DNA from 2 places in the Shewanella sp. SP2S2-6 genome. Region 2 is predicted to be linked to the other one. Evidence: predicted binding sites of a transcription regulator. Region 2 holds the regulator's gene; the other holds the start of a gene.
The links. The regulator NrdR, encoded in region 2, represses ribonucleotide reductase genes. The targets are predictions, from matches to a motif close to AAACACNANATNTNGTGTTT.
Positions count from the first base shown of each region.

Region 1: nrdD (anaerobic ribonucleoside-triphosphate reductase) is a predicted target of NrdR. The motif match lies at 11,230-11,249, and genes of this name have one in related genera.

Region 1 is NZ_JAUOEQ010000029.1:27,451-44,112, reverse strand. It holds gene Q4Q57_RS16935 (SbcC/MukB-like Walker B domain-containing protein) at 1-2,174, shown strand, start outside; gene Q4Q57_RS16930 (peptidoglycan DD-metalloendopeptidase family protein) at 2,440-3,741, shown strand; gene Q4Q57_RS16925 (hypothetical protein) at 4,114-4,569, opposite strand; gene Q4Q57_RS16920 (YgjP-like metallopeptidase domain-containing protein) at 4,657-5,181, opposite strand; gene Q4Q57_RS16915 (DUF3010 family protein) at 5,229-5,666, opposite strand; gene Q4Q57_RS16910 (DEAD/DEAH box helicase) at 5,869-7,224, opposite strand; gene rssA (patatin-like phospholipase RssA) at 7,474-8,421, shown strand; gene Q4Q57_RS16900 (NADP-dependent oxidoreductase) at 8,532-9,545, opposite strand; gene Q4Q57_RS16895 (MarR family transcriptional regulator) at 9,693-10,211, shown strand; gene Q4Q57_RS16890 (hypothetical protein) at 10,332-11,021, shown strand; gene nrdD (anaerobic ribonucleoside-triphosphate reductase) at 11,281-13,398, shown strand; gene nrdG (anaerobic ribonucleoside-triphosphate reductase-activating protein) at 13,502-13,963, shown strand; gene Q4Q57_RS16875 (YibL family ribosome-associated protein) at 14,078-14,434, shown strand; gene ribA (GTP cyclohydrolase II) at 14,708-15,322, shown strand; gene Q4Q57_RS16865 (hypothetical protein) at 15,380-16,357, shown strand; gene Q4Q57_RS16860 (FlxA-like family protein) at 16,419-16,662, opposite strand, start outside.
Region 2 is NZ_JAUOEQ010000026.1:7,106-23,767, forward strand. It holds gene Q4Q57_RS16005 (YjaG family protein) at 1-215, shown strand, start outside; gene Q4Q57_RS16010 (DUF3319 domain-containing protein) at 425-658, shown strand; gene lldR (LysR family transcriptional regulator LldR) at 680-1,579, opposite strand; gene Q4Q57_RS16020 (AEC family transporter) at 1,876-2,838, shown strand; gene recN (DNA repair protein RecN) at 2,967-4,625, shown strand; gene Q4Q57_RS16030 (phosphatidylglycerophosphatase A) at 4,769-5,263, opposite strand; gene thiL (thiamine-phosphate kinase) at 5,279-6,235, opposite strand; gene nusB (transcription antitermination factor NusB) at 6,314-6,718, opposite strand; gene ribE (6,7-dimethyl-8-ribityllumazine synthase) at 6,730-7,209, opposite strand; gene ribBA (bifunctional 3,4-dihydroxy-2-butanone-4-phosphate synthase/GTP cyclohydrolase II) at 7,340-8,443, opposite strand; gene Q4Q57_RS16055 (riboflavin synthase) at 8,539-9,195, opposite strand; gene ribD (bifunctional diaminohydroxyphosphoribosylaminopyrimidine deaminase/5-amino-6-(5-phosphoribosylamino)uracil reductase RibD) at 9,246-10,424, opposite strand; gene nrdR (transcriptional regulator NrdR) at 10,571-11,020, opposite strand; gene glyA (serine hydroxymethyltransferase) at 11,221-12,474, opposite strand; gene ettA (energy-dependent translational throttle protein EttA) at 12,664-14,331, shown strand; gene Q4Q57_RS16080 (LysR family transcriptional regulator) at 14,507-15,451, opposite strand; gene Q4Q57_RS16085 (MBL fold metallo-hydrolase) at 15,725-16,648, shown strand.

The DNA of each region.
Region 1 (16,662 bases), on a different contig from region 2:
AGCTGAACTTAGCCAAACAAGCGCAGCGTTTAGCGCCTATGGTTGAGGTGTTTTTAGCCCGTGAACAAGAAGCAAAAGCTGCCAGTCTCGCCTTTAGCCATGTGCAAACGGCGTTGACTCAAGCCAAGCAAGCCTTTGATGATGCCGAGCTCAAAGCGCAAGATTTACCCGTATTGGAAGCGTCGCTACTGGAGCAGGAACAAGCCAAACAGCAACTGAATGCGCTAGGGCCGCAGCTAAGAGAACTGGATAGACTCAATAAAACCCTCGAGCAAGAGCATGCACAGTTAGTTAAAGCTAAAGCACAGCTTCAGATCAGTAAAAATGAGTTAATCGCCGCAACCCAAAAACGCCGTGAACTGGAATCGGCTTTGCCACCATTGCAGGCCAATAGCGACACTCGTCTCTCATTGCAACAGGCGCACCAGCAGCAACAGCAGTTATTGTCGACTTATCAGCAATGGCAACAAGTGGCGGCAAGGGTATCGTCGACACAGGCAAAACTTGCCAATGCGAAAGCGCAAGGGCAACAACTCAATGCCGAGCATCAGCAAGCACAGGTTGCGCATAAAGCCTTATTAATGACTTGGCACCAAGGACAGGCAGCCATTTTAGCGCGGCAATTACAGCAAGATGAACCTTGTCCCGTCTGTGGTAGCCAAACCCATCCACAGCCAGCACAGAGCCAAGAGCCGCTCCCAAGTGATGAAGCGCTGCAATTGGCCCAAGACGCTGAAACGACGGCCCAAGAAGTCCTGAGCAAAGCCAGAGCGGAATATCGCGGATTACAGACACAGTTAGAAACCTTGCAGCAACAAGCGCAAGATCTCGCGGCCCAATTGGGCACAGCGGTTGATATTTCTCAAGATGAACATGCGCATACCTTGTCGCAATATGCTTTCTCACTCACGCAAGCTGAGCAAGCTCATCAAGATTTGCAGCAGTTACAGCAAGAAATTGTATTGTTGCACGCGCAGGAAACGCATCTGCAACAAAAGCTGGAGCAAGGACAAACACACGACAGTGCGCTGCAATCTAAAGTGGATTTATTGCAGGGGCAGTTGGCGCATATGCAGCAAAGCGTCCCGCCTGCGCTTGCAACGCTTGAGGCATTAACCGTAGCAATCACGCAAAACCAGCAACAGATAAGCCAGATTAAACAGCAGATTGCTGACGTGAGGGCGCTTCAGCAACAAACAGGGCAAACCTTTGTTGCAGCTAAAGCGGCGCTTAATGGTGCTGAAAATACCGCAGAGGCGGCATTAGCTCAGCAAACGCGTGCCCAGCAGCAACTCAATCAGCAATTAGTCGCAGCGGGATTTACCGACCAACAGGCCTTATTAGCGGCCATGCTGGATGAAGATCAACTGCATGCATTAGCCAGCGAGATTGAGGCTTACCAGCAGCGCAGTGCTTTGACTAAGGTGCAGTGCGAGCAGTTAGCGCTGAAGCTCAAAGATAAAGTACCACCCGATAGCATTAAGCTCGCTGCCGAGCTTGAGTCGGCGCAGCAAGCATTATACGCAGCAGAGCAGGCATGGCAGTTACTTCACACTCGAACAGTACTACTGACACAAACCCAAACCCAGCTCAGTATTGCAGATACGAAAGCTAAGGCGTTAGATGATGAATATGCGGTTATCGGCACGCTTGCCGATGTGGCGAATGGGAAAACAGGCAATAAGATCAGTTTGCAGCGTTTTGTGTTAAGCGTACTGCTCGACGATGTGTTACTCGAAGCGAGCCATAGGCTGCATCTGATGAGTAAGGGACGTTATCGCTTGCTGCGTAAGGAAGATAGAGCAAAGGGCAACAAGGCGTCTGGGCTCGAGTTAGAAGTGGAAGATGCCTACACCTCAAAAGTGCGCCCTGTGGCAACCTTAAGCGGCGGCGAAAGTTTTATGGCGGCCTTGTCCATGGCGTTAGGGCTATCCGATGTGGTGCAAGCTTATGCCGGGGGGATCAAACTCGACACCTTATTTATCGATGAAGGCTTTGGCAGTTTAGACCAAGATTCATTGGAATTGGCGATTCGAACCTTGATGGATCTGCAGTCTTCGGGCCGCATGATAGGGGTGATCTCGCACGTTTCTGAGATGAAAGAGCAGATAAATACTCGCATCGACATCAATAAAACCTCACATGGGAGCGAAATGACGATAGTTTTGCCTTAGTCGCTCGTTCTCTCAGAGTCCAATAAATAACCTGCTGTTTTGTATATGTTATTTATTGTGACTCTTGCGTGTTTAACATTAGGATAATGTGCGCAAACTGAGTTGAAAATGCCAACTGGCGCATGTTTCTTGTTAATAGTCAGGTAAAAGTACGAAATAGCATTTGTCATAATGGGATTTTTGGGATAAGTTGGAAAAAATTCGGGCTTCCCTCATAGGGACTGGTTCAAAAATAAAACGCAAAGTTAACGAAAGGTGAAAAGCGTTGCAGACAGGCAAACCCAACTTTATCAACTTATCGCAAACCCGTTTGCAGAACTTATCATCGACCCAAAAAAACATTCTATTAATGGGTGGTTTGTTGATTGGCGCTGCTATGTTAATGCCGAATAATGGTCATGTTGTGCCAACTGCTCAGCGTATCCCTGTTGTCCTCGATATTGAAAATATTCTCCCCCAAGTTTCTGAACCTGAAGTCCAAGATCAAGCAGCCCTTATTAATAACGCTCCACAGTTTGAGCGAATTATCGTTTCTGGTGATACCTTAAGTGGGTTATTTTCGAAAGCGGGTGTTGATCAGCAGACCATGTATAAGGTGTTAGAAGCTGATTTAAATATTTTGGCACTTGATACCTTATTGCCTGGTAACAGAATGCAATTTTGGCTCGATAACGAAGGCCAATTACAGAAATTAGAACTTTATTTTAACGCCGCTCGCCAAGTGGTGTTTACACGTTATGAAGACGGCAGTTTTAATGTTGAAGAAGTCAACGTTGAAGGCGTTTGGCAAAATCGTATTATATCTGGCGATATTAAAGGTTCGTTTTACGTCTCTGCACAAAAAATGGGCTTAGCTGCGGCAGACATTCAGCGGATTGAAGATTTACTCAAAGAAAAATTGAATTTCGCGCGTGATTTACGTGTTGGCGATAAATTCTCTGTTTTGGTAAATGATCAATATGTTGAAGGTGAAGCGACGGGCAGTAGCCAAATTTTAGGCGTGAGTATTAAAACTGGTCGTTCTGAAATTAGTGCATTTCAATATACTGACGGCAGTTATTACGATGCCAAGGGCCAGAGTTTAGTGCGTGCGTTCCAGCGTTATCCATTAGCTAAACAACCTCGCATGAGTTCTCGTTTTAATCCATATCGTAAACATCCAATTACTGGCCGTATTTCACCCCATAACGGAACCGACTTTTCAGTGCCAATAGGCACTAAAGTGATTGCTCCTGGTGATGGTGTTGTTAGTTTAGTGACTGATCACCAGTTCGCTGGTAAGTATATTGTGATTGACCACGGTGGTAAGTACCGTACCCGTTACCTGCATTTATCTAAGGCGCTTGTGCGTAAAGGTCAGCGAGTGACTCGAGGCCAAGTGATTGCTTTATCTGGTAATACTGGTCGCTCAACGGGTCCACACTTACATTATGAATTCCATATCAATGGTAAACCTGTTGATCCGTTGAAAGCGGATATTCCTATGTCTAGCAAGTTAGCGAATCAAGACTTACGCACATTTACCAATATGGTGAAGAGTCGTGAAGCTATGATGAACCTTGGCTAATAGAACTAAGTCTCGCCAAGTCTGAATAAACGATAGAACTGGCTTTTCTAGAAGAGTTTATCAATGCCGATGAAATGCAAATTTCATCGGCATTTTTGTTTCCATCATTCTTCTTGTTGTAAATATTTTTCTGCTATCACAAGTATTCTTCGAGTTGTAAGGAAGCTTTAAATTTATTCGATCCGCAGTAATAGCGATTACACAGAAGGGGATAAATAGAGCGGATGTGGTGAGCTTCAGTTAGGGTGTTATAGCGAGTTATTCTTTTGACTGTTAAGAGACTCAATTTGGCAGCTGATGACCTTTAGAGCTAACTAGCACGCTTTATTAGGGACTGAACAGAACTAAATACACAGCGTTAAATAGCGTCTATCAGCTTGCTTGGCGTCTTTGCATCACTTTCAATGCACACTTACACAGTTTACCTTTTAGAGCGGGGCAGCCACCGCAGGGAGACTTTTTAAAAGGACGTAATGCAAAGCTGTGTTCTGTGGGTAAAGGAGTGAGCCGAGTAATCATAGTCGATGAAAATGTTGCATCATTAGCGGCAATAAACTTAGCCTTTGCCCGTTTTAACTGTTTCTTGAGTGCGGATTTATTGCTATGGGCAAATTCTTGTTGTGAAATGTGCTTCGTGAGTAATTTGGTGAGGTGCTTGCGCTGAGCTTTTTTATTCGTCAAAGATTTATCAGTCAGGGTGTTCAGATGAGATAAGGATGGAATCGCTTTTCCTGAACTTGAAACAGATCTCGCCTGTGTTTTGAGTAATTTTTTAGCTTGTTTTTTACACCACTTGCTCAAAAGTTTATCGATATTCTGTTTCGTCATTGTCGTTACTGAATTCTGCAGCGTGAGATACTTCAATATTTTAAATGAAAACTATTATCAGTCAAGTGGCTAAAAAATATACTAAGGTCAAGTGTCGGCTTTATCTGCGCAATAAGGGGATATGTTGGCGTCGATACAGGTCAATAATAAGCGTAAATCAAATTCAAACTGGTGATAATCCGGCTCCATATGAGTACACAAATTATAGAAAGCCTTGTTGTGATCTTTTTCTTTTAAATGGGCTAATTCGTGTACAACGACCATACGCAATAAAGGCTCTGGTACACGCTTCAAACGTGAAGATATGCGAATTTCGTTCTTAGCTTTGATTTTATTGCCTTGAACTCGCGCGACGTAGGAATGTAAGCCAAGTGCATGATGACTAATGTTAATTTTGTCATCAAAGATCACTTTCGAGAGTGGTGACGACTGGCGTAAAAATTGGTTTTTAATCGCTTGGGTGTATTCGTACAGCGCTTTATCACTGCGAACGCTATGTATGACAGGATGACGTTTCAACAGTAGCTTAGGTAATGTGCCAGCATCAAGATGTTGCTGTACCTGCTGTTGGATATCTGGGCTGTAACCGCTTAAGTATTTTAATGGATTCATAGGGGATTGGGCTCCGAATGAATTCGGAGCCTGAGTCATCGCATTACTTAAACTTTGCCGAAAATACGGCGATTTTGCTGGGCGTAAGCGGCTTCAAAAGCTAACTGCTGCACTTTTTTAAGATCTAAACTATCGAAATCAACCTGTGGTGGATTGCGCTTGTTTTGCTCTTTGATAGTGACAGGAGACAGTAAGCTGACAGGTAATTCACCTAATTGAATCGCTGCTTCAAGTTTAAAACTTGTGGCTGAGCCCGCCAATTTACCTTTTTGTTCACGTTCAATGATGACAACTTCATCAACGCGATAATCTTGCATAAGCTTATGAAAAGCGAAGTGAAACTCACGAATAGCTTCTGTGGTAGCAGATTGGGAAACGGTGAAAGACACCTTACGGCATTCTGGCACATTGAAGGTTTCACCTTCATAGCTCAATAAACTGATAATGGCTTCGCCACCTTTTAATTCAACACCACAAACTCTCATGTTACACCTTCAAAATATCGATAATAGCGCTATTGTAGCTGGAAATGACCTGAGGATCAGTGTTTACCCTGCGCTTTTGATTCGCTTGGCGACAGACTGATGCGCTTGGTGCGTCAATTCCCAGTATTCGATCAGCCAATGTGTTGTGTATCAGAAATAAAATCTGATGTTAAATCCACCGGCATGTATGCTTTAATTCTTTCTAAACTTCTTCTGTATCATTGTCTTGCAGCAATTTCGCCGCAGCAGGCTTTTTACGCATTGGTGCATCGCCAATGTCCACGCCCGTGATAAAACGCTTATCCCGTGAAGGCGCCGATGTGGCTGCTTTAGTTCTTTTGCTCTTACCTTTAGCAAGCTCGGCTTTAGCAACACGTTTTGCTGGTGTCTGTTTGGCTTTGCTTTTTAGACCACTAAATTTAGCTTCTAGACCTGGAATCGTACTGATCTCAAAGGTCTTTCTAAGGAACACTTGGACTTTCTTAAAGTTGTCCCAATCTTTAGGTCCGACGAGCGATATCGCATCACCTTTCGCGCCAGCACGGCCAGTACGACCGATACGATGCACGTATTCCTCGGCAAATTTAGGCATGTCGAAGTTAACAACTAAGGACACATTGAGCAAATCAAGGCCACGAGAGGCGACATCGGTCGTGACTAGGACTTGTTGTTGGCCACGGGCAAATTGGTCCATGATTTGGTTGCGTGCGGCTTGCTTTAAATCACCGCTGAGTGCGGCGGTTGCAAAACCTTGCTCAATTAATTTAGCGGCTAAGCGTTCTGTATCTGGGCGCGTCGCGGTAAAGATGATCACTTGCTTGTGTGTTTCATCTTTAAGTAAACGGGCTAATAACGCTTCTTTATGGTCTAAGTGGTCACATAAGAAGATGCGTTGGTGAATGTCGTTATGCTCAGAGTGAGCCGCGCCAATCGCCACGTGCGCTGGATTTTTTAATAGTGTTGCCGCGATATCATTGATTTCGTCATGATCTAACGTGGCAGAGAACATCAGCGTTTGACGACGTTTATGATCGGCAGCATCGTTGATGGCTTTTAACTGCGGGGCAAAGCCTAAATCCAACATGCGGTCGGCTTCATCGAGCACGAGTAACTCTAACCCATTTAGGAATAGATGTTTTTGCTCTAGATGATCGGCGATACGACCTGGCGTTGCGACAATAAAATGCGGTTCTTTTGCTAAGGCTTTAGCTTGATCGTTAAAGTTTTCCCCACCCAGAACGCTGATGGCCTTGTATTGGGTGTTGGCGACTAGCAGGCGAAGCTGACTATACACTTGATGTGCTAGTTCGCGAGTCGGTAATAAAATCAAGACTCTAGGATCGCGTTTTGACAGTGAGCGGGTAGAAATGACTCTTTGCAATGCGGGTAACAAAAACGCTAAGGTTTTACCTGAGCCAGTTTTTGATGACGCCATTAAATCTTTACCTGCCAATGCGATAGGCAGTGCTTGTTCCTGGATGGCGGTGGGTTCTGTGATCCCCATATGTTTTATGCTTTGAAGCAGACGCTGGTCCAGAGAAAAATCGGTAAATTGCAAAGGTATATCCCCTAAATCTTAGTAAGGACAGATTATAGCCTTAATCGCCCTAACTCAGCTATCCACATCGATGATTATCTCTGCTTCACGCATGGATTTATCGCGAAAGTGTGTCATTTACACTTAGTTGCTGGCATTTGTTTACATCGATGTTACAAGTACTTAATTGCCTTGGCTTCACCAATTGACAGTGGATATGAAAGGATTTTACGTTATCGTGTAGTGGATTGAGTAACAGGAGAATGATTTATGGCTAACGGAACAACCCCTTCGGTTGGTATTGCCTTGGGCAGTGGCGCTGCGAAAGGTTGGGCGCACATTGGCGTGTTGAATGGTCTTGCCGCCATGGGGATCAAACCCGATAAAGTTGCGGGATGTTCGGTGGGCGCTTTAGTGGGCGCCGCGTACGCCCATGACCATTTACCTGAATTAGAAGAATGGGTTCGGAGTTTCTCGAGCTGGGACGTGCTTGGCTTGATGGACATTCGATGGCGTAAAGGCGGTCTTATCGGCGGTGATAAAGTATTTGATGTGCTGCAAGCTCGAATAGGGGATGTGAATATTGAGAACCTCAACCGTCCTTTTGCGGCGGTTGCGACCGACTTGTACTCTGGGCAGGAGATTTGGTTTACTGAAGGGGATTTACGTCAAGCGGTGCGCGCTTCTTGCTCTATGCCGGGGATTTTGGCGCCCGTGAGACAAGGTGACCGCTGGCTTGTCGATGGTGCTGTGGTGAATCCAGTGCCTGTTTCTGTCAGCCGTGCCATGGGCGTTGATGTGGTGATTGCAGTGGATTTATATGGTTATCATTCTGGTCGCATCCAAGTATTGCCGGTGAGCATGACGAGCCAAAAAAACGTTGAAGCTGAAATGGATATGCCTGCGCGACAAGAAACTGGATTTATGGATTTGTTTGCCCGTGGCCGAGATTATGTCAGCAATCTGACCGATAAGTTTTCACTTGGCACTAAATCGAATCCTGGCATGATTGCTGTAATGTCGCAATCAATGGGCATTTTAGAGCAAAGACATAAACGGGCGCGCTTGATGGGCGATCCGCCAGATATTTGTATTGTGCCTGAGGTCGGCAATATCGGCACTATGGAGTTTCACCGTGCCGATGAGGCGATTGCCGCTGGCGAGGCTGCCGTTGAAAAGGTGGCCCACTTGATTGAAGCTGCGATGTGGAAGGGCTAATCCGTTAAAAGATAAACAGTTGACTATCAAATAGAAACAGTCGGTACAACTCGCGTTATACCGACTTTTTACTATCTAAAACTGAGCATTTATGTCGCTTTGATGGCGAGTTACGCTAATTTCACCAACATTTTACCGCGATTCTTACCTTCAAACAGACCGATAAAGGCATCCGGTGCTTGTTCAAGCCCTTGATAAATAGTTTGTTCAGCTTTGACTTTACCTTCAGCTAACCATTGAGCCATTTTAGCGGCAAATTCAGGATAATGCGCCCAATGTTCGGATACGATAAAACCTTCTAACTTAAGTTTACGCATCACTATCAGAGCCAAGTTGTCTGGACCAGGTGTTGGCGCTGTGTCGTTGTATTGCGAAATCATACCGCAAACGGCGATACGTCCATGATCTTTCATATTGCTCAGCGCTGCGGCTAAATGCTCACCACCGACGTTTTCAAAGTACACATCAATCCCTTCTGGCGCGGCTTTTGTGAGCGCTTGGGTGAGATTGCCACAGGTTTTGTAATTGATGATGGCATCAACGCCATAGCTTCGCAGCAATTCCGCTTTTTCGTCTGAACCCACAGAGGCGATTACGCGAGCACCCATCAGTTTACCAATCTGGCAAGCAACACTGCCGACGGCGCCTGATGCGGCTGAAACAAACAGGGTTTCACCCGCTTTTAAATCTGCGATGCGAGTCAGTCCCGTCCACGCAGTCATGCCCGGCATACCCAGCACGCCGAGGAAATGTGAACTGTCTAATTCGGTTTGCGGCAGAGCGGTCAGTCCAGCCGTGTCAGTGACAGCGTGCTCGCGCCAACCTAACATGCTGCTGACTTTAGTGCCTACTGGGAAATCACTGTTTTTAGACGCGATAACTTCACCAATCGCGCCGCCTTCTAAGACTTGATTCAAGGCGAAGGGCGGAACATAACTCTTACGATCTACCATGCGGCCGCGCATATAAGGGTCGACCGACATCCACAGGTTTTTTATCAACACTTGGCCATCGGCGAGCGGTGATAAGGATTGATTTACTAAAGCAAAGTTCTCTGCCGTAGGCATGCCTTCAGGGCGACTGGCTAAATGGATTTCACGGGTTTCAGTAATAGTGCTATTCATAAAAAATTAACCTTTTGTTTGTGCGCAAACTAACTGCGTCAACTTTACGTGGCTTCATGACACAATGCAAATACTTTGCGCGCAAACTAGATGCGATGGGGCGGATCGGATAAGATAGCGCTATGTTTGAATGACAGGCGCTTAAACGTGCAAAATTGTTTATCTCACCCAGAGCTCGAATTTACAGAGCAGAGTCAAAACCCAGACCCACATAACACAGAGGTACAGAACCTCGAGCCAAGGGATGCACTGTGTTTATCTGATAATGTGTGCTTCGCGTTATATTCTGCCAGCAATGCCTTAGTACGCGCTTATCGGCCTTTACTCGAGGCATACGAGTTAACTTTTCCTCAATATCTGGTGATGCAAACCCTGTGGCGTCAAAATGGCTGTAGTCAAACCCAGCTATCGGCGGCGACTAAGCTCGATATGGGGACGCTAACGCCTATCGTTAAGCGGTTAGAGGTAAAAGGCTTGATCACGCGTTTGGCCTGCATTGAAGATGAGCGGAAAAAATTGATCACTCTGACGGCTCAGGGAGAGGCGATTAAGCATGAAGCCCTAGCCTTGAAACAAACCTTGCTGAATAAAGTACAAATGGATGCAGAGGCACTCGATTTGTTGAGGCGGCAATGTCTTGCCCTTATTGAAGATTTACAGTCCTAGAGATAAAGCTACTGGTGCTGTTCGCTACCCGATAATTCAGGTTCTGCAAAGATTAATACTTGATTGGCTTAGTTTTTGCTTTAAAACCGTCATTGAATCTTAGACGCCGAATTATTGACGATGAATTCTATTTTAAACGCCTTCAATCTTAATCGTAGCAGTACCAGCATCGCCGATGCCTATGGTGCCAATAGCCAAAAGACGAGTACGGCTAAAACTGATGCGACCACAGAGACCAAGAAAACTCAGTCGGATACCGCTAAACCCGACACTGGTAAAGCCGATGAGATAGCGCTGTCGCCACGGGCGCAACGTGCACAGAAAATTCAGTTGATGGCGAAGGATTTTTTTGCCGATGGCAAATTTGGTGTCGCCGATATTCCCGCATTAGTGTCACGTTTACAAAAGGACGGCATTTTATCGGACGTACAGCTTGAGCGTTTATCAAAAAACGGTATTACAGTTCCGAGCACAACCACCCCGAGCAAGCAGGCGCTGCAAGACTTCTTAGATGATGAGCTCAAATCATTAGCCAAAAAATCACCGAACAACCCCCTTATCAATACCTTGGTCGATGCGAAAAACGTTTTGACCAATATGGATGATGCTCAGTCGCCGGTGCTCGCTCAAAAAGCCACCAAAGTCCTTGGCCAGTTAACGGATTATTTAAACTCCGAGCCACCACTAACGGATACCCAAAAGCAGCAATGGCAGGGGCTTAAATCTATGATGCAACTCGCTTCGTCTATGGGCTCGCATCAGTCGGCATCGGGCCAACTCAGTAGTTATCTCGCACTCTCTAAGCGTTAATCTTGAGCTTTGGTGCTTGATTATCACTGATTTCAGGCATCAACTAGCTGGGTTTAATCAGCAGGTCAAGGCGCAATTTTCAGATAATTGGACCTAGCTGCAGTTCTGGTTTGTTCTTTTATTTCTTCCTAAAAACTATGATCTGGATCATGGACGCTTCATCGTCGTTGTAGCCTAATGCTCTACATATTGTGTTTTATTCTTTTAAAATCACTAGATGTAGTGTTAATTTTTAGGCGAGATGGAGAGGAACTGAACAATGCCAGTCGTAATTAAGCGTGATGGTTGCCGCACACCTTTTGATGAAACAAGGATAAGGGATGCAGTGAATGCCGCTGCAAACTCAGTTGGAATAGAGGATGGCGACTATGCAGCGACAGTGGCAGCGTGTATCAGTCAAAGTGTCGCGACCTTAACCGAAGTTGATATCCATCATTTGCAGGATGCGGTTGAAAACTTGTTGATGGAAGGGCCGTATAAATCATTAGCGCGAGTGTATATCGAATACCGTCACGACAGAGATGTGTGCCGTGAAGCGACCAGTAAACTCAATCTCGAAATCCGTGGTTTAGTCGAGCAAAGCAATGCGGCCTTACTCAATGAAAATGCCAATAAAGATTCGAAAGTTATTCCCACTCAGCGGGATTTGCTCGCGGGCATAGTTGCTAAACATTATGCCAAGAGTCATATCTTGCCTAAGGATGTGGTCGCTGCCCATGAGGCGGGCGAGATCCATTACCACGACCTAGATTACTCGCCGTTTTTCCCGATGTTTAACTGCATGTTGATTGATTTAGCTGGCATGTTGACCCATGGCTTTAAAATGGGTAATGCCGAAATTGAAACCCCAAAGTCTATTTCAACGGCGACAGCAGTGACCGCACAGATCATTGCCCAAGTGGCGAGCCATATCTATGGCGGCACAACTATTAATCGTATCGATGAGGTGTTAGCCCCATTTGTCGCTAAGAGCTACGACAAACATTACCAAATTGCCCTGAATTGGAAGATTACCGACGCTAAAGCCTTCGCCACGGCGCAAACTGAAAAAGAATGTCATGATGCATTTCAATCTTTGGAATATGAGGTCAATACTTTACACACTGCCAACGGTCAAACACCGTTCGTGACCTTTGGCTTTGGATTAGGCACCTCGTGGGAATCGCGCTTAATTCAGCAATCTATGCTCAAAGTACGGATGGCGGGATTAGGTAAAAACCGTAAGACGGCAGTTTTCCCTAAGTTAGTGTTTGCGATTCGTGATGGCATTAATCATAAAGCGGGCGATTGCAATTACGATGTCAAACAGATGGCGCTCAAATGCGCGACTATGCGCATGTATCCCGACATTCTCAACTACGAGCAAGTCGAGAAAGTCACAGGTTCATTTAAAACCCCAATGGGTTGCCGCAGCTTTTTAGGCACCTATGAGGAAAATGGCGAACTCGTGCATGAAGGGCGCAATAATCTTGGGGTAGTGAGCTTAAACTTGCCGCGGATTGCCTTGGAAGCGAAGGGCGATGAGGCGGAGTTTTATCGTCTTTTAGATGACAGATTAGTCTTAGCCCGTAAAGCGCTGGATACGCGTATCGAGCGACTCAATGGCGTTAAAGCCCGCGTGGCACCTATCCTCTATATGGAAGGTGCCTGTGGTGTGCGTTTGCGCGCCGATGAAGATGTCTCTCAAATTTTTAAAAATGGTCGCGCATCGATTTCACTCGGTTACATTGGTCTGCATGAAACCATGAATGCACTCTATGGCACCCAAACCCATGTATTTGACGATGCACAATTAAGGGACAAAGCCGTCGCTATTGTGGCTTATCTTAAAGCCGCCACGGATGCGTGGAAGGCTGAAACAGGTTATGGCTTTAGTCTGTATAGCACCCCAAGCGAGAGTCTTTGCAGCCGTTTTTGTAAACTGGATGCGAAGCAATTTGGCCTAGTCACAGGGGTGACGGACAAGGGCTATTACACTAATAGTTTCCACCTCGATGTGGAAAAAAGCGTAAATCCCTACGATAAAATTGATTTTGAACAGCCATATCCCGCAATTGCGAACGGCGGCTTTATTTGTTACGGCGAATACCCCAACATGCAGCATAATCTCGAAGCGCTTGAAAACGTTTGGGATTATAGCTATAGCCGCGTGCCTTACTATGGCACGAACACGCCAATCGACGAATGCTATGACTGTGGCTTTACTGGCGAATTTAGCTGTACTAGCAAAGGATTCACTTGCCCTAAGTGTGGCAACCATGAGCCAAGTCGAGTGTCAGTCACGCGCCGTGTGTGCGGTTACTTAGGCAGCCCTGATGCGCGGCCCTTTAATTATGGTAAGCAAGAAGAAGTAAAACGTAGGATCAAACACTTGTAACATTATTACCTTATTCTGCCTGTTAGACTTATTCCGTGGCATCAATGGTGTCATGGGGTAAGTACCAATGTTAAAAGATGAAATGCACTGTGAGTGACCATCAATGAATTACCATCAGTATTTCCCTATCGATGTGGTCAATGGCCCAGGTACCCGTGCGACCTTGTTTGTCTCTGGCTGTGAGCACCAGTGCCGCGGTTGTTACAACCAAAGCACGTGGGATCCCCGTTCTGGGCATGTATTTGATAGGACGATGGAAGATAGGATTATTGCCGATCTTAATGATAAGCGGATTGTGCGCCGTGGTTTATCGCTTTCGGGCGGAGATCCTTTATTGCCTGTCAATCTCAGTGCCATTTTGGCGCTCGTCAAACGAGTCAAGGCTGAGTGTGCAGGTAAAGATATTTGGCTTTGGACGGGTTATGTGCTCGATGAGTTGAGTGATGAACAGCGCGCCGTGTTGGCCTATATTGATGTGATGGTGGATGGGAAATTTGAACAAAGTCTTGCCGATCCAAGTCTCGTATTTCGCGGTAGCAGCAATCAGATCATTCGTTTGTTATAAAAGCGGTAACGAGGATCTGTAACTTGCTGCTATAATCTCAGGCCTTGACACAGACGCTAGCATAATCAGGCTAAGATTTTACTGTGGCTAACTTAGGTAATTTAAGGTAACAGAATGAATTTAAAGCAAGAACTGCAGCAGCTTAACGATAAATTAGATAAATTTCGTCGTAAACTTGCTGCGGCTGAACAAAGAGGCGATGACGTCATTATTGCCCAGTTCAAGCGCGAAATCGCTGCAGTCACTAAGCAAATTGGCAGTGTGAAAGGCCAACAAACCCGCTTATTGAATAAGCAAGGTTCAGATATCAAAGGTTTGCCTTTCCATCGCGCTTTGACTAAAGAAGAACAAGCGGACATGGGCAAACTGAAAAAGTCTGTCAAAGGTCTTGTGGTGATCCACCCTATGACGGCTATCGGCCGTGAAATGGGGCTAAAGGAAGTCACTGGATACGCGCCCGCAAAATTTTAATGTGGGTTAGGCCGTCACTGACACGGGATCGAGTGTCGATCGCGTGTTTGTGCGCCTAGTACTTTATGCACAGCTTCGTTTTAATCCATTCCTTCGTGCTGCCCATCGAAAATGACATTCATGTTAGGTTTAGTTGATTAAAACACTAAAGTATTTCTTGATTGTTCAAAAACACTTTAGAATAGTGCGCTTAGTTGGCTAAGTGCCTAATCCTCATTTGTTTCTAGGGATCTTATTCGTCTCATGGAATGAGAGTTGTCGTTAAGGTTAAGTATGTCGATAAAATATGTCGCGACGTCAAAGTTACCCACTCCTTGGGGCGTGTTTGCCATGCATGGTTTTGAAGATACAGAATCAGGCAAAGAGCATGTTGCGCTCACATTCGGTATGCTCAGTGCGGATGAACCAGTGTTGGGTCGAATTCATTCCGAGTGTTTAACTGGCGATGCGTTATTTAGCTTGCGTTGTGACTGTGGTTTTCAGTTACAAGCGGCGATGCAAAATATTGCGGAAACGGGCAGTGGCTTTATTCTCTATTTGCGTCAAGAAGGCCGTGGCATTGGTTTGTTGAATAAAATACGCGCCTACGAGTTGCAAGATAAAGGTGCCAACACAGTTGAAGCCAACGAGCAGCTGGGCTTCGAAGCCGATATGCGTAAATACGACATGATCAAACCTATGCTGGAACAGATAGGCGTGAAGCATGTGCGTTTGATGACCAATAACCCTCGTAAAGTGAAAGCGATGAAGGAGTTTGGCATCGAAGTGGTTGAGCGCGTACCGCTGCAAGTTGGTAAGAATCGTTACAACGAAGCCTACTTAAAAACCAAATCCACTGAGCTTGGGCACATGATGTCTGAATATCATTTTATGGATGAAAATAAGTAGCTTTGTATTTATGATGGGTCGACCGATTGAGTCAGAAATGAGTAAGGTTTTAGTCAATTGAGCCATTTTTTCAGTCGGTTGCCATTATGTTTGTCGTTAACTTGCTTAGTATTTCTGAGCATTGTTCCTGCCGTTTTCGCCAATAGTGTATCCCCCGCCAATACGTTCACATCTGTGACACTTACATCTGCGTCTCAAGTGAATGATGCTGGCGTGCCTGTCGATCCTGTTTCTATCAGTCACGCGCCTAGCAGTAATGCCAATGGCAGCAATCCGATAGAGTCGAGCAGTAATCCCAATTCTGTTTATGCCTTTGGCAGTTATCTCGGCACTGGTGTTTATCGCGCCGCTAACCAAAATGCGACCGTGGTCAGTATTCCGTTAAGTTTTGATTTAAAGAAAGATAGCGGAAGCCAGACTTGGTTACGTTTACCTATCTCCTTTGGCTTTTTTGATTATTTAGCCAAAGATATCACCGAAGGCGAGTTACCGTCGTCGATAGGCACTATGACCATTACCCCAGGTTTTGAGCATCACTGGCAGGCGAGCGAAAACACTCGAATGGAAGGGTATTTAGATATCGGCTTTGGTACTAACTTCGATAAAAACGATAACGTTGCCATTATCGCCTCAGGGATCAGTAGCTTGTATGATTTCACCCTTGCTGGGCAAGATGCGGTGTGGGTGTCGAGATTACGCTTTGCCGGGTACAGTGAGCACTATGGCAAGTTTGCCGATCAATTTGCGGTGTTACAAACTGGCGTTGATTTAGGATTAGCGCCGCGCTGGCAATGGTGGGATCTGCAGGTGCAACCAAGGATCTTTGCTGTGGGTTATTGGTATTTCAATGAGCTCAGATTTATCAGCGAGATAGAGCAAGATACCATAGTTTCAGGCAGTTATGAGGCTGGTTTTTCCCTCGCGTTTTCTAAGCCCCTTGGGGGCGAATTGCTGGGTGTTGATCGTATTGGATTCAGCTATCGCCGTGGTGATGGATTGAACATTTGGCGTTTGATGTTCAGTTTTCCTATCTAAGTGGGGCCAACCAGACTGCATGAGCATAGCTGAACCCAGTTAAGAATATTCACCGCTTAATTTAAGCCGATGCCTTTTGGGCTTCACGCATCTTTTTCTCAGTTAATGTCGCTATCTGACTACTCAACTGCATGATTTGCTCTTGGATCATTTTACGTTGCTGATCAGCGGCCTCTGAGTCATCATTTTCAAGCTTGGCCAACATCTCTTGAAGTGCCTTTATTTGTTCTTTTATTTTTTGGATTTGCTGATCAATCAACGTCATAGGCTCTTCTGATGAGGCATTTTCGACTTCATTCTTTTTG
Region 2 (16,662 bases):
ACTATATCGAAGCCATCAGCGATGTCGATTTAGTCGATGAAGCATTAGATGATTTCGTTTTTGCCCATGAAGTTATGGAAGAAGAAAAAGAGTTACAAAATTCTCTGCTGGAAATTATCGAAGAAAATCCCAAGATCACTGCGGAACTGGTTAAAGGTTTACGCAAAGACATTATCGAAGCTGGCGTATCAAATATCGGCATCAGCGTCGCTTAATTGATGGGTGCTTGGGGCAACTCAAGCACCCTTATTCTTCCTAAACAGTACGTCTAAACAATGTTTCTAAACAATATGTCTAAACAATGTTTCTAAACAATGTTTCTAAACAATAAGCCTCTAGTCTCGACTGCAATCACGTTCAAGCAAGCCCAAAACGAGTAAGACCAAAGCTAGCAAGTTCCATCAGCCAATATTGAGTTATTCCAATGAGAAAGATTGTTTATCAAGGATTTGTCTTAACCAATAGCGAAGGACGAACCGACAGTTGGAAACTGACCATCAAAGATCAACAGCGTATCGGTTCTTTATTCGAACTGCGGCGTTTAGTGGGATACTTCTTAGAACTCGGCATATTACCCGCGACACGCTCCAGCCTGCAAGACGCGAAACAAACGCAAAATACCATGAGCAAAAACACGGTAAAACCTAAAAGACGTTAAGCATTCGTTCCCCTCGTTAAATCAACGCATAGAGAATAACTCCGGCGCCTTTGACTGCATAAACTCAATAAAGACTCTGACCTTTAGCGGCTGCTGGCTGCGCTGATGATATAAAATCGAAATCCGCCTCTGCTCGCCAATCCATTCTGGCAATAACACTTTAAGTTTCCCTTCTTTAATCTGCTGTTTTACAAATAGTTCAGGACCATACAAGATCCCGCCATGGCCTAAGGTCGCCTGAATCGCACCGTGTAAGTCAGTGAGGGTGAGCTTAGTCGGACCATTAAAATAGAAAGACTCACCACTCGGATGCTTTAAATGCCAATTGAACAGCGGCCAGACTTTTATCAATTGATGGGCTTCGAGATCGTCGGGATGCTCAAGTTTAGGTGCCTGAGCCAAATATTCTGGCGTGGCAAACAGGCAATAATCCAGCTCGCCTAAGGTACTCGACACCCACGAAGAATCAGGCTGAGCCCCGCCGACAATCGCCACATCTATGCCCTTGTCGATCAAATCCACTAACTCATTGCTCTGGGAAATGTGCAAACGGATATCGGGATACAGACGGCCAAATTCATTCAATGCTTGAATAAACACGATGGAAATAATCGAAATCGGCGCGGCGATGCGCAGGGTACCCTCGGGTTTATCGCTGCCCGCACCACTCAGTTCATCAAATTGGGCAACCACACTCTGGTAGCGTTGGAAGAGTGCCAGCCCTTCCTCTGTCAATCGTAACTTGCGGGTGCTGCGCATAAAGAGCTGTTTATCGAGCTTCTCTTCCAACTTAGCTAACTTGCGGCTCACTGTGGCAATGGGCATATCAAGCTCCTTCGCCGCCTGCGAAAAACTGCCCGCATTGACTAAATGCACAAAAAGATAGACAAGTTGTAGTTCAGCGCCTAAATCATCACTCATTGCATATCCTAATTCTGTTCTAGCAGCCCACTTTAGGCACTATATAAAGTCATCAACAATCACAGCGTACGCTAAGTCATTGTGTTTTAAACATCAATTAATCCACTTATACGACCATAGCGCAATAGCCTTAGACTGAAATGATATGTTATTTTGTGGCGAGTTTTACTGCGCTGGCGCTAGTTCTGGCTCTAAAGTGACATAAAAAAGGCAAGCGCCCCAAAGTCATAGCGATAGCAGAAATGACAGTAATGGCTGAGTTTATTCAAATTTAATCGTAAGGATGAGTGAGGGAAATGACCATTTTAACCCCTCTGTTTGCCGTCTTCGGGATCATGTTGCTCGGTACACTAGTGCAAAAACTAAAACTCTTGCCCGTCGATACGGCTCAAGTGCTAAACCAATATGTCTACTATATTGCGTTCCCTGCAATCATGCTTATCGCCCTCGCCCAGCAGCCGATTGACGAGATTTTGCAATGGGGATTTATTGCGGGCTACAGCACGGCTATGGTGATCACTTATCTTGTCTGCCTTGGGCTCTCGCTGCTTGCTAACCCTAAACAGCATGCGGTTGCCGCTATTCGAGCCCTCAATGCTACCTTTGGTAATACCGCATTTATTGGTATTCCACTACTCATCATCCTCTTTCCGCAGCAGCAAAGCGCCTTAGTCGCCCCTGCGATTGCCAGCTTATTATCCGTGCTGATGTTTGCCGTCGCCTTAGTCTCGATGGAACTGGCCACAAACACCCAAAGACAACACCACGCCTTAGTCATAATGGCAATGGCGGTCGGTAAAAACCCTATCGTTATTGGCAGCTTAATTGGTGTCGGCATTTCGGCGCTAGAGATAAAACTACCTTCTGGGCTGGCGCTAATGATCCAGCAAATTGGAAATACCTCAAGCCCCTGCGCACTATTTGCTATCGGCATGGTACTCGCCAAAGCGATGCGCTACCAGAAAGATAGCAGCGTATTTAGCCCCAAGAATTTTATCGAACTGAGCCTTATCAACCTCTTCAAGCTGGCTATCCAACCGGCACTCGTCTACTTTATGCTTAACCGTTTTGGCGTGAGCGGCGACTACCTGATCATGGGCGTGATCTTGAGCGCACTGCCCACAGCCGCTAGCGTGTACTTACTCGCCCAGCGTTATAATACTCAGGCTTCAACCAGTGCTCAGGGCATTCTATTTGGCACCTTAGTTACTTTCTTTAGTTTACCTATCTTAGAAAGCTTAGTAAGAACCCATGCATAATCAGTTAATTAAAAATATTTACTGCCAATAATGCCGATTACTTACCCAAGCCACTTTACTGTATATAAAATCAGTATATACTGTTTATCAATACAGTGGTTTGGTATATTTTTCGACAGGAATTCACTATGCTTTGCCAACTCAGCATTAATAACTTCGCTATCGTCCGTTTTTTAGAACTGGATTTTCGCCCCGGTATGACCAGTATCACAGGTGAAACCGGTGCAGGTAAATCGATCGCCATCGATGCGTTAGGCCTGTGCCTAGGCAATCGCGCCGATGCCAGCAGTGTTCGCCCAGGAGCCAATAAAACCGAGGTCAGCGCCCGCTTTTCCTTGGATGATATTCCACTGGCAAAACGTTGGTTAGAAGATAACGATCTTGAACTCGATGATGAGTGTATCCTACGTCGAACTATTGGTAGCGATGGCCGTTCACGCGCCTATATCAATGGGAATCCAGTGCCGCTTACGCAACTCAAATTACTGGGTCAGTTGCTCATCGGTATTCACGGCCAACATGCGCACCATGCAATGTTGAAGAGTGAACACCAACTCACCTTGCTCGACAGTTATGCCAACCACAGATTGCTTATCGATACGGTTGCCGCCAGTTTTCAACGCTGCAAACAAATTGAGGCCGATCTAAAACAGCTTGAAGCCTCCCAGCATGAACGTATTGCCCGTAAGCAATTAGTGCAGTATCAAGTAGAAGAACTCGATGAGTTTGATCTTAAAGTTGATGAGTTCGATGAAATTGAGCAAGAGCACAAACGTTTGGCCAATGGCACTGAGTTGATTGATACCTGTCAAGCGAGTCTAGATATACTCACTGAGGGCGAAGAAAACAACATAGAGTCACTGCTCAACCGAGTGGTTTCCCTCGCCGAAGACCTGCAAAGCTACGATCCTGCATTAAGCAATATCAACACTATGCTCAATGATGCATTAATCCAAGTGCAAGAAAGCGCAGGCGAATTACAGCACTATTTGAGTAAGCTTGAACTCGATCCAGCTCATTTTGCCTATTTAGAAGAGCGGCTATCAAAAGCCATGCAACTGGCCCGTAAACACCATGTTAGCCCGAATAAACTGGCCGAACATCATTTAGCATTAAAGGCAGAACTGAGCACCTTAGACAGTGACGAAAGCAAGCTCGAAGAAATTCAATTGCAGGTCGATGCCAGCAGAGCCGCTTACCTTAGCAACGCACAAAAGCTCAGTCAAAGCCGCGCTCGATATGCCAAAGAACTCGACAAACTGGTTACTCAGTCAATCCACGAGCTGAATATGCCTAAGGGGAAATTTACTATCGAAGTCAATTTCCACCCAGAGCAAATGTCAGCCAACGGCAGTGATAATATCGAATTTATGGTCACCACTAACCCTGGACAACCCTTGCAACCGATTTCGAAAGTCGCATCTGGCGGTGAACTTTCACGGATAGGGCTAGGTATCCAAGTGATTACCGCGAAGAAAGTTGCCACGCCGACATTAATTTTCGATGAGGTGGATGTCGGGATTTCCGGCCCCACCGCCGCAGTGGTGGGCCGCATGTTACGCAGCTTAGGGGAATCGACCCAAGTACTGTGCGTGACTCACTTGCCGCAAGTTGCAGGCAATGGTCATCAACACATGTTCGTCGATAAATTTAATAAGGCGGGCAGTACTGAAACCACGATGAAGTCGCTCGATCGTGAACAACGTATTCAAGAGCTGGCAAGGCTGTTAGGTGGCGATACTATCACTAGCAATACCCTAGCGAACGCAAGGGAACTGCTGCAATAGTAGAATCAAACAGAAAAGGGATAAGCAGCGAATCCCTTCAATCAAGCTTCAATCAGAAAAATGCAAAATCAAGAGTAAGGGTTAGTTGTTGCCCATGTTAACTAACAAGTTAGATTAGCTATCATGTCAGACTAGCGAAAATGTTAGCTAACACACCAGACTAGCCCTTGCAGACAAATAAACGAAAACACGCCCGCTAACACATCGTCAATCATAATGCCAAAGCCACCATGAACTTTGGCATCAAGCCATCGAATAGGCCAAGGTTTGATGATGTCGAAAAAGCGAAATAAACCAAAGCCCACTAACAACCAACCCCAACCACTTGGTGCCGCTAGCATAGTGATCAGTAGCCCAACCACTTCATCCCACACAATAGCACCGTGATCGTGAACCCCCATGTCTTGCGCCGCTTTACCACAGATATAAAATCCTGCGAATACACCCACTAAGGTTAAGCCGATATACCAAGTAAGTGGTAAGGGCGCCATCAATAAATAGAGGGGAATAGCAGCTAAGGTACCAAAGGTTCCGGGCGCTTTAGCGGCGAGTCCGCTACCAAATCCAAGTGCCAAAAAGTGGACAGGATTTTTTAATGACAGGCGCGTTAGCACCTGATCCTTTGACAACCATTTCATTAACATGCTCTTCGCTTAAAAGTGCTCGAAACCGTGATAAGGCGGTGTAAACGGCTCGCCATTGAGTTGCAACTTGAGCTTACTGCCCGCACAAATTTGTCCAACACGAACAAACTTTGCTCCCGCATGGCTCAAGGCAGTTTCCAGTGCGCCTTTTTGCGCCTCAGGAACGGTGAACAGCAGTTCGTAATCTTCGCCGCCCGTCAGCGCATAACCTAAAGCACTTTCCTCGCTGACGGTATCTTTCATCGCGCGTGACAGCGGGATGCAATTAACATCGACAACCGCACCGACTGCCGAAGCCTTAAGCACATGACCGATATCCGAGATAAACCCGTCGGAAAGATCGATTGCACTGGAGGCAAGCGAGCGCAAAGCTTGGCCGGCTAAGACTCTTGGTGTTGGACGATAATGGCGATTAATCAGGAATTCTTTATGTTCGGCTCTGGCTTGCTGCGCACCGCGAATGATATCCAGACCTAAGGCCGAATCTCCGAGCGTGCCCGTGACATAAATCCAATCACCGGCTTTAGCCCCATGACGCGTGAGGGCCTTCCCCTGTGGGACTTGGCCGTGCACAGTGATATTAATCGCCCGTGGGCCACGGGTCGTATCGCCACCAATTAAGGCAATGCCATAGTAATCGGCCGCTTCAAATAAACCTTCGCTAAAACCACTGAGCCAAGTTTCATCGACTGCGGGTAACGTCAAGGCAAGCGTCATCCACGCAGGTTCAGCACCCATGGCAGCCAGATCAGATAAATTTACCGCTAAGGCTTTGTAACCTAAGGCAGCGGGAGGCATATCGGGGAAGAAGTGGACATTTTCGACTAAGGTGTCACAGGAGATAGCAATCGACTTGTTTTCTGCGGGTTGCACTAAAGCGCAATCGTCACCAATGCCAAGCTTCACATCACGGCGAGTGGGGCCGCGGTTGCTAAAATAACATTCAATTAATTGGAATTCTTTCACTGTACAGTTTGGCACGACTTACATCGGCCACCTTTGTTAGCAATGAAAAACGGTATCCTAAGATACCGTTTGTCTTTATTACTTGCGTGCAACCAGTTTGTCGAGCAGTCCGTTAACAAACTTATGACTCTCGTCCGCACCGAAAGCTTTTGCCAACTCAATCGCTTCGTTAATCGCGACCTTGTAGGGCACATCTTTACGGAAAGTCAGCTCATAGGTCGCTAAACGAACTATGGCTTTCTCAACTGGAGACACCTCATCAATCGGGCGTTCCAGATGCGGGATGATCAGCTCATCCAATTGGGTTTTCTTCGTTGCAACGCCTGAAAATAGCTCACGAAAATAAGCTACATCAACACCGTCGAGACTTTGTTCAGTTAAAAACTCATGCTCGACATCGGCAATATTATTCCCGCTTAGTTGCCATGAATAGATGGCTTGAACGGCTAAACGGCGGGCCTTGCGGCGCTCAGAAGGCTTCATTATTTTTCCTACTATAACAACTGTTGTTCAAGTTCTTGCAGAACATTGACCATTTCAAGCAGACTTAAAGCAGCTTCGCCGCCTTTGTTACCCGCTTTGGTACCTGAACGTTCAATAGCTTGTTCAATGGTATCTGTGGTCAAAACACCGAAAGCAACAGGCAGATCAAATTCTAAAGCAACTTGAGCTAGACCTTTATTACATTCGCCTGCAACAAAATCAAAATGAGGAGTACCACCACGGATCACCGCACCTAATGCGATAATACCGTCGAATTTACCACTGGCAGCTACGCGACGCGCAGCTAGCGGCAACTCAACCGCACCTGGTACACGGACAACAGTGATATTGTCGTCGCTGACTTGGCCAAAACGTTTCAGCGTGTCAAGTGCACCTTCAAGCAAGCTCTCAACTAAAAAGCTGTTGAAACGCGAAATTACAATCGCAACTTTGGCATTTTTCGCTTCGATATTACCTTGAACTACGTTCATTATCTTACCTAATTTAGCTAAAGCACCCAGCTCGGGGCGAAAAGTGGCGACATGATATCACAGCCAATTGCCCAGAGCCCTATGCAAATTATCAGAAATTGTTAATTTTACTTCAGTGTAACTTTGGGTTTTAGTCCGCCACATACTCAGTCACTTCAAGGCCAAAGCCCGAAAGTGAATGGTAACGTTTAGGCGAACTGAGCAGACGCATCTTAGTCACGCCAAGGCTGGCGAGGATTTGCGAACCCACACCCACACGGCGCGACGTCCCCTGCCATTTTGCAGAAGCAGGCGCTTGGCCTTGATCTTCGGCTTCAAAGGCTTTCACCTTAGAGAGGATTTCACAGGGATGTTCTTGATTCCCTAATAAAACCAATACGCCACCTTCTGCAGAAATACGCTCCATCGCCTTTTCGAGTGGCCAGCTACGTTGCTGATCGCGCTCTGAATGGAGTAAATCGTTGAAGGTGTTTTGCAGATGCACGCGCACCAAACAATCGCTCTTCACCTCACCTTTGACTAAGGCAAAATGCAGTTGATTGTCGATAGTGTCTCTAAAGGTCACCATATCGAACTCGCCGAAACGGGTCGGTAGTTTGCATTTAGCTTCACGCACAACCGTGGTTTCTTTAGTGTTGCGATACTCGATTAATGCCGCGATGGTGCCGATTTTAATACCGTGCAACTCAGAGAAAACCTCTAAATCTGGGCGGCGTGCCATAGTGCCGTCTTCGTTCAAAATCTCAACGATAACGCCCGATGGCTCAAGTCCCGCAAGACGGGCTAAATCACAACCGGCTTCAGTGTGGCCTGCGCGGGTTAATACGCCGCCGTCCTGTGCCATTAACGGGAAGATATGCCCAGGTTGCACTAAATCAGACGCTTTAGCCTCTTTAGCCACGGCCGCTTTTACCGTTACCGCGCGGTCGTGGGCCGAAATACCGGTAGTCACGCCTTCGGCTGCTTCAATAGAAACCGTAAAGTTAGTCGAGAACTGGGCGTTGTTATTCGTGACCATTAAGGGCAGATTTAACTGCTGGCAACGGGCTTTGGTCATGGTCTGGCAAATGAGTCCACGGCCATATTTCGCCATAAAGTTAATCGCTTCTGGCGTTACCATTTCGGCCGCCATGATCAAATCACCTTCGTTTTCTCTGTCTTCGTCATCCATCAAAATAACCATTTTGCCTTGACGAATATCTTCGATGATCTCTTCTATACTGTGCAGCGCCATTGTAGGACCTTATGATTTTGCTGTTATTATGAAATTCTATACCTAAATAACCTAAGCTGCCGATAAGCTTAAGTTAAATAATCTGCTCCTGTGCACTAACGCACAAAGCCGGCACGGGCTAACATTTCCATGGTGACGCCACCGCTCTTGCTGTCTTTGCCATCATAATTCATCAAGCGTTCAAGATAACGGGCGATTAAATCCACTTCGATATTCACCTTATCGCCTGCTTGCAGGTCGATTAACGTGGTTTCACCTGCAGTATGCGGCACTATGGTCAAGCGGAATCGACTACCGTCCACCTCGTTAACTGTCAGACTCACGCCATCAATGGTGATGGAACCTTTATGGGCAATGTAACGCCCAAGCTCTGCGGGTGCGGCTAACCAAAATTCAATGGCTTGACCACGCACTAAGCGTTGCTCAACCGTTGCAATACCGTCAACATGGCCGCTGACCATATGGCCGCCTAAGCGTGTAGTTGGGGTGACGGCTTTTTCAAGATTCACCTTAGTGCCCACTTTGTAGTTTGCAAAGCCAGTTAGACTCACAGTTTCGGCAGAGACATCAGCCACATAACCGTCGGCTAATTGCTGCACAACCGTTAAGCACACACCGTTAGTGGCAATGCTGTCGCCTAAACGCACATCGTTTAAATCCAGTTTGCCGCTCGCCACGGTAAGACGAATATCATCGCCTTTACGCTCCAGTTTGCGCAGGGTGCCAACAGCTTCAATAATCCCAGTAAACATGGTTAACTCACTTAATTAAATAAAGAAGTAATAAGGCATAAGACTCAAGGTTAAACGGTTATCTTGCTCCAATTCGATTTAAATAAAGAGGTATCAAGCTTAACGCTCAAGGTTAAACGGGTATCTGGCCCTAATTTGCGCTCATCGACCAAAGTGAGTGCAGGAATGTGTGCCATGGTTTGATAATCGGGCAATTGCAGCAAATTACGCCCATGCCCACCGAGGATTTTCATCGCTTGGTATAGCACTAACTCATCGGCCAGCCCCTCTGCTAAAAATGCGCCCGCTAAGGTTGCACCCGCTTCCACCAGCACGTGATTACAGCTTTGGCCTAAATAGCTTAATAGTTCAGGCAATGAGACGCGACCTGCAATTGCAGGTAACACGAGGCAACTCACATGGGAGGGCAATTGTGCTTGAAACTCTGTGGGATAAGCCACGGTCGAGACCAAGAGTATGGGCGATACGATAGCCAAGCAGGTGGCCGATAACGGCAAACGGGCGCGACTGTCGAGTATCACTCTTAATGGCTGCAGTAATTGCGCCTCGGTTACACTGTCTTTTAAGCTGCCAAGTTCCTGATAACGCACATTAAGTAAAGGAGCGTCTGCCAGTATGGTTTCGATCCCCGTAACTAGCGCGCAGGAACGTAAGCGTAATCGCTGCACGTCGCGGCGAGATTCTGGACCAGTTATCCATTTAGACACACCGTTAGACAGCGCAGTTTTACCATCGAGACTCGCAGCCAATTTGACTGTAACTCTGGGTAAACCCGATTCCATGCGCTTCATAAAGCCTAAATTCAAGGCATAGGCTTCATCGCGATGTAATCCCACATCCACTTCAATACCGGCATCGCGCAGCATTTGAATGCCACGACCACCTACTTGCGGATTAGGATCTTCAACCGCCACCACCACGCGTTTAACGCCAATATTGATCAGCGCCAAGGCACAGGGTGGCGTGCGGCCATAATGGCTACAGGGCTCTAAGGTGACATAGGCCGTTGCGCCGCGGGCGTGTTCGCCAGCCATACGTAACGCATGCACTTCGGCGTGGGGCTCACCCGCTTTTTGATGATAACCTTCGCCGACAATCTGATTATCTTTAACGATAACGCAGCCCACACTGGGATTGGGCCTCGTGGTGTAAAAGCCTTTGCGCGCCAATTGAATCGCGCGGCTCATCATTTGGGTATCGAGTACGGACCAACTTATGTTCAAGCTCATGTTCAACCCTGTTGTTAAAGGTTTCGGCTTTCACCAGTCTTGTAAATCTGTGTTTAAAACCTGTCTTACAGAAGCAATTAATCAAAAGCCTCTTTTAAAGCTAGCGCAACCAGAAGCCTGAACGACAGGCCACAAAAATTGAATAACTACTTTTGCAGTTTAGCGATGGCCTCACCAAATTCAGACACGTCTTCAAAGGCGCGGTACACAGAAGCAAAACGTATGTAGGCGACTTTATCTAGACTCATCAATTGCTCCATCATCAAGTTACCGACCATTTCTGACGGCACTTCCCGCTCGCCAGTGGCGCGCAGGGTCGATTTGATTTTGCTAAGCGCTTGCTCAATTTCATCCATAGACACGGGGCGTTTTTCAACGGCGCGCAGCATGCCACCTTGGAGTTTTTCTTCATCGAAGGGTTGGCGTGAACCATCGCGTTTAATCACCCTAGGCATGACTAACTCGGCGCCTTCGAAGGTGGTAAATCTTTCATGGCATTCGGTGCATTCTCGGCGACGGCGCACTTGGTGGCCTTCCGCCACTAATCGAGAATCGATGACTTTAGTATCTGTCGCGCTGCAAAATGGACAATGCATTGAGCCTCCTGCCAGTGAATGACGTAAAGCCGTTGGCTTTACTATGTTATCTAAGGTTAGCCTGTTTGGTTTAAGTCTAAGATTTTAGCAATAAAAATGGCCGCTTAATGCGGCCATGGGATTTTATCCTATTTATGGGCTGAGGTTAACCACCTGATGCTTGTTAGGCTCAGCACCACAAAAAGGAGACTATTTACAGATTAACCGTAAACAGGGAAACGTGCGCACAGTGCCAATACTTGGCCTTTAACACGCTCAATCACTGCAGGATTGTTAGCATCATCAAGGATGTCACAGATCCAGCCAGTCAGCTCTTTCGATTCCGCTTCTTTAAAGCCGCGACGCGTAATCGCTGGCGTACCGATACGCACACCTGAAGTCACAAAAGGTGAACGTGGATCGTTTGGTACTGAGTTTTTGTTCACGGTAATGTTAGCGCTACCTAAGGCGGCATCGGCTTCTTTACCGGTTAAGTCACGACCAATCAGATCAACTAGCATCAAGTGGTTGCTGGTTCCGCCAGAGACGATTTTGTAACCGCGCTCAAGGAACACTTCAACCATAGCTTTAGCGTTGTTAACCACTTGCTGTTGGTACACTTTAAATTCTGGCTCTAGTGCTTCTTTGAACGCAACCGCTTTACCAGCGATAACGTGCATTAATGGGCCACCTTGACCGCCTGGGAATACCGCTGAATTCAACTTCTTGTACAAGTCTTCATCGTCAGCAGCAGACAGGATCACGCCACCACGAGGACCGGCTAAAGTTTTGTGGGTCGTTGACGTCACAACGTGTGCGTGTGGTACTGGGTTTGGATAAACACCCGCAGCGATAAGACCGGCAACGTGCGCCATATCGACAAATAGGTAAGCACCTATTTTGTCTGCGATTTCACGCATTTTTGCCCAGTCAACGATACCTGAATAGGCAGAGAAACCGCCGATCATCATCTTAGGCTTATGTTCTACGGCCAGACGTTCCATTTCGTCGTAGTCAATTTTACCTGACTCGTCGATACCGTAAGGAATGATATTGTACAGTTTGCCAGAGAAGTTAACGGGTGAACCGTGGGTCAAGTGACCACCGTGGGCTAAGTTCATGCCCAGTACGGTATCGCCAGGTTTTAACAATGCCATGTAAACAGCGCTGTTTGCCTGTGAACCTGAATGAGGTTGTACGTTAGCGTAAGTTGCGCCAAACAATTCTTTAGCACGTTCAATCGCTAAGGTTTCAACTACGTCCACATACTCACAACCACCGTAGTAACGCTTGCCTGGATAGCCTTCAGCGTACTTATTGGTTAACTGTGAACCTTGCGCTTCCATCACGCGTGGACTGGTGTAGTTTTCAGAAGCAATCAGCTCAATATGCTCTTCTTGACGCAGAGTTTCATTCTGAATTGCCTTAAACAGTTCCGGATCATAATCTGCGATATTCATATCTTTTTTCAGCATTGCTTACTCCAGCTGCCAATTCTTATAGGTAGGGTTGCGCGGTATTCTACTCGGAACGCGACCACAATCCCAGTATTTGAAACATGAAATTCCTGTGGATAGTGCTTGAACTTGGCTCATTGTCGAGTTGAGTTCGGCGCGCAATCGAGTAGAATTAGCCGCATCATTAGTCACTTAAGATAGAGAAAAATGGCTCAGTTTGTTTACAGCATGCTGCGGGTGGGTAAAATTGTTCCGCCTAAGAAGCAGATCCTTAAAGATATTTCTTTAAGCTTTTTCCCCGGCGCCAAAATTGGCGTACTCGGCCTCAACGGTTCAGGTAAGTCGACACTACTGCGCATTATGGCGGGTATCGACACCGAAATTGAAGGTGAAGCGCGCCCAATGCCGGGATTGAAAATCGGTTACCTGCCGCAGGAACCTAAACTCGATCCGAATCAAACCGTGCGTGAAGCGATTGAAGAAGCGGTTGCAGAGGCAAAAAATGCCCTGACTCGCCTCGATGCCGTTTATGCTGCCTACGCCGAGCCGGATGCCGATTTCGACGCCCTTGCGAAAGAGCAAGGCGAACTCGAAGCGATTATCCAAGCCCAAGATGCCCATAACTTAGAGTACGTCCTTGAGCGCGCCGCCAACGCCCTACGTCTGCCGGATTGGGATGAAAAAATCGAAGTGTTATCCGGTGGTGAACGTCGCCGCGTAGCGATATGCCGATTGCTGCTTGAAAAGCCAGAAATGCTGTTACTGGACGAACCAACCAACCACTTGGATGCTGAATCTGTGGCGTGGCTTGAGCACTTCTTGCAGGAATATGCCGGTACTGTGGTCGCGATTACCCATGACAGATACTTCCTCGACAATGCCGCTGGCTGGATTTTAGAACTCGACCGCGGTGAAGGTATTCCGTGGGAAGGTAACTATTCTTCATGGCTTGAACAGAAAGACGCCCGTCTGAAGCAAGAATCTGCCACCGAAAGTGCTCGCCAAAAGACCATTGCCAAGGAATTGGAATGGGTACGCCAAGGTGCGAAAGGCCGTCAATCTAAGGGCAAGGCCCGTATGGCGCGCTTTGAAGAGCTGAACACTAACGATTACCAAAAACGTAACGAAACTAACGAGCTATTTATTCCGCCCGGACCACGTTTAGGTGACAAGGTTATTGAAGTGAATAACCTGACCAAGTCTTACGGTGACCGCGTACTCATCGACAACCTGTCGTTCTCTGTGCCTAAGGGCGCGATCGTCGGTATTATCGGTGCCAACGGCGCGGGTAAATCGACCCTGTTCCGCATGTTATCCGGCGCAGAAAAACCAGACAGCGGCAGTATTGAGCTGGGTGAAACTGTGCAACTGGCATCGGTTGAGCAGTTCCGCGATTCGATGAATGATAAGAACACCATTTGGGAAGAAATCTCCGGTGGTCAAGACATCATGCGTATCAACAACATGGAAATCCCGAGCCGCGCCTATGTGGGCCGCTTTAACTTCCGTGGTGGCGATCAGCAAAAAGTCATCGGTACTTTATCTGGTGGTGAACGTAACCGAGTGCATTTAGCCAAACTGCTGCAAGCAGGCGGTAACGTCTTACTCCTCGACGAACCCACCAACGACTTAGACGTTGAAACCCTGCGCGCACTGGAAGAAGCGATTCTGGAATTCCCAGGTTGCGCTATGGTGATTTCGCATGACCGTTGGTTCCTCGACCGTATCGCGACCCACATTCTGGATTACCGTGACGAAGGCCAAGTGAACTTCTACGAAGGTAACTACACAGAATACTCGGCATGGTTGAAAAACACCTATGGCGCCGATGTGGTTGAGCCACACCGCTTGAAATACAAGCGCATGATTAAGTAGTCAAACGCATAATTAATTAAGCCAAAAAGGAGCTCAGGTCGAAGGATCTGCGCTCCTTTTTATTGGATGCTTTTTATGGGGAAGTTTTTATGAATAGTTTTTATGAATAGTTTTCTGTACTCGCTTTATCGACTCGTTTTTATTGGATGCTGTCGAATAGTTCCGATAAAACGACTCAGCTTTTCAAACTGGCAAAATAAGCCACCAGCATGTCCATCATCACCCTGAGTGCAGGCTGCATATGTTTGCGGGATTGATACACGCCATACACTCCCAGTGACTGCGGCATGAACTCAGTTAACAAAGGCACTAACTGACCCGAATCTAAATAGGGTTTCGCCGCCCATAGTGGCTGCATTGCAATCCCCTCACCTGCCAGCGTGGCATTAAGTACCACCATAGAATCATTGGCGCTAAAATTACCATTCACAGGCACATTAAACGCCTGCCCTTGGTTTAACTTAGGATCGGAGTTCAGCGCCTGAGCCTGTTTCGCAGCCACATCGGCTTGATAAAACCGCCACATCACATCGCCAAAGTAGGAATAGGTTAAGCAATTATGCTGGGTCAAATCTTCGGGATGCAGCACGGCGGCACGCGCGGCAAGATAACTCGGTGCAGCGCACACCACAGATTCACATTCCCCCAAGCGCCTTGCGATAAGATTGGGATCGAGTTCATTGGTGATGCGAATCGCCAGATCAATCCGCTCGGCGACCAGATCGACGGTTTGGCTACTCACGTGGATATTCACACTCGCCTGCGGATAACTGGCTAAGTATTGGTGCACCACGGGCGCTAAAATCTGATGCGCCAAAAACTGGGAGCAGCTAATGCGCAATAATCCGCGCGGAATCGCCACCGAAGCATGACTCACCGCTGGCACTTCGTTCGCCAGTTCGAGCAGTCGATGGCAATAATCCAGCACTTGCTCACCCGCTGGCGTTAAGCTGAGGCTACGCGTCGAACGATGCAACAATCTAGCACCGGACCATTCTTCCATTTCGCTCAAGTAACGGGTCACCATAGAACGCGACATATCTAAAGCATTAGCTGCGCTGATCATGCTGCCGCGCTCGACAATAGTGACAAACACTTTAGCCGCTTCGAGTCTATCCATGATTTATCTCCACTCACGTTCAATCAATAACGTTTAATCACTCACTTTCAATCACTCGAAGGCTCACTCACATACTCGCGCCCCACATGAATAATAACTAAGAGTACATCCGGCCATTCGTCCGATTAATGCAACAAATATGGGCAGATACTCGCATTTATCTATTGATTATTGCAACCTATACTTAACTCACTTTTTGCAGCAGCTGCAAATCAATGAATGCTAAATCGAACCTTTTTACTCTTTCATCCTGTGACTATAAGTGAGCCAAAAATGAACACATCGACCTATGCTATACGCAACACAGTTAACGCCACATTGAAGGCCTCGTCTAAAATCAGCCTAGCCGCTACCTTACTGCTAGCGGGACTCGGCGCGGTCAAGGCCGCACCATTGCAAGTGAGCCATTTTAATCCGGGCGAAAACAGCATCTTTGCCGTGTCATCGAGCTTTATCAGCGGCGAACACGAAATGATGCTAGTCGATGCGCAATTTCAAAATAACGATGCCCAAACCTTGGTTGATACGATTAAGGCCAGCGGTAAAAAGCTGACTCAGGTATATATCAGCCATAGTGACCCTGACTTTTATTTCGGCTTAGCCGTGATTAAAAAGAATTTCCCCGATGCACAAATTGTCGCGACTCAAACCACTGTCGATGCTATTAAAGCCTCAATGGAAGGCAAGCTCGCCTACTGGGGTCCGATTTTAAAGGACAATGCACCAAGTGAATTAGTGTTACCTAAGGCGATTCATAGCGACACTTTCACCATCGACGGTGAGCAAGTGATTATCGAAGGTTTTAATGATAAACATCCTAAACACACTTTCCTGTGGGTACCATCGGCAAAAACCATTACAGGTGGCGTAGAAGTATTTGATAACACGCATGTTTGGATGGCAGACACTCAAACTGCCGCAGAGCGTCAGGAATGGTTAACTCATTTAGATGCGATGGAAAAACTGCTGCCGACCACAGTGATTCCAGGACACTATTTAAGCGAAGCGCGATTTGATACCCGCGCCATCGGTTTTACCCGTGAGTATGTAAAGGCCTTTGAAATCGCAGCAAAAGCCTCGAAAGATTCAGCCGAATTAATCCAAAAGATGCTGGCGCTATACCCACAAATGCCAGCCGATGCAGGGCTTGAAATCAGCGCCAAAGTTTACATGGGCGAAATGACCTGGCCTATGTAAGCCCGGCACTCACA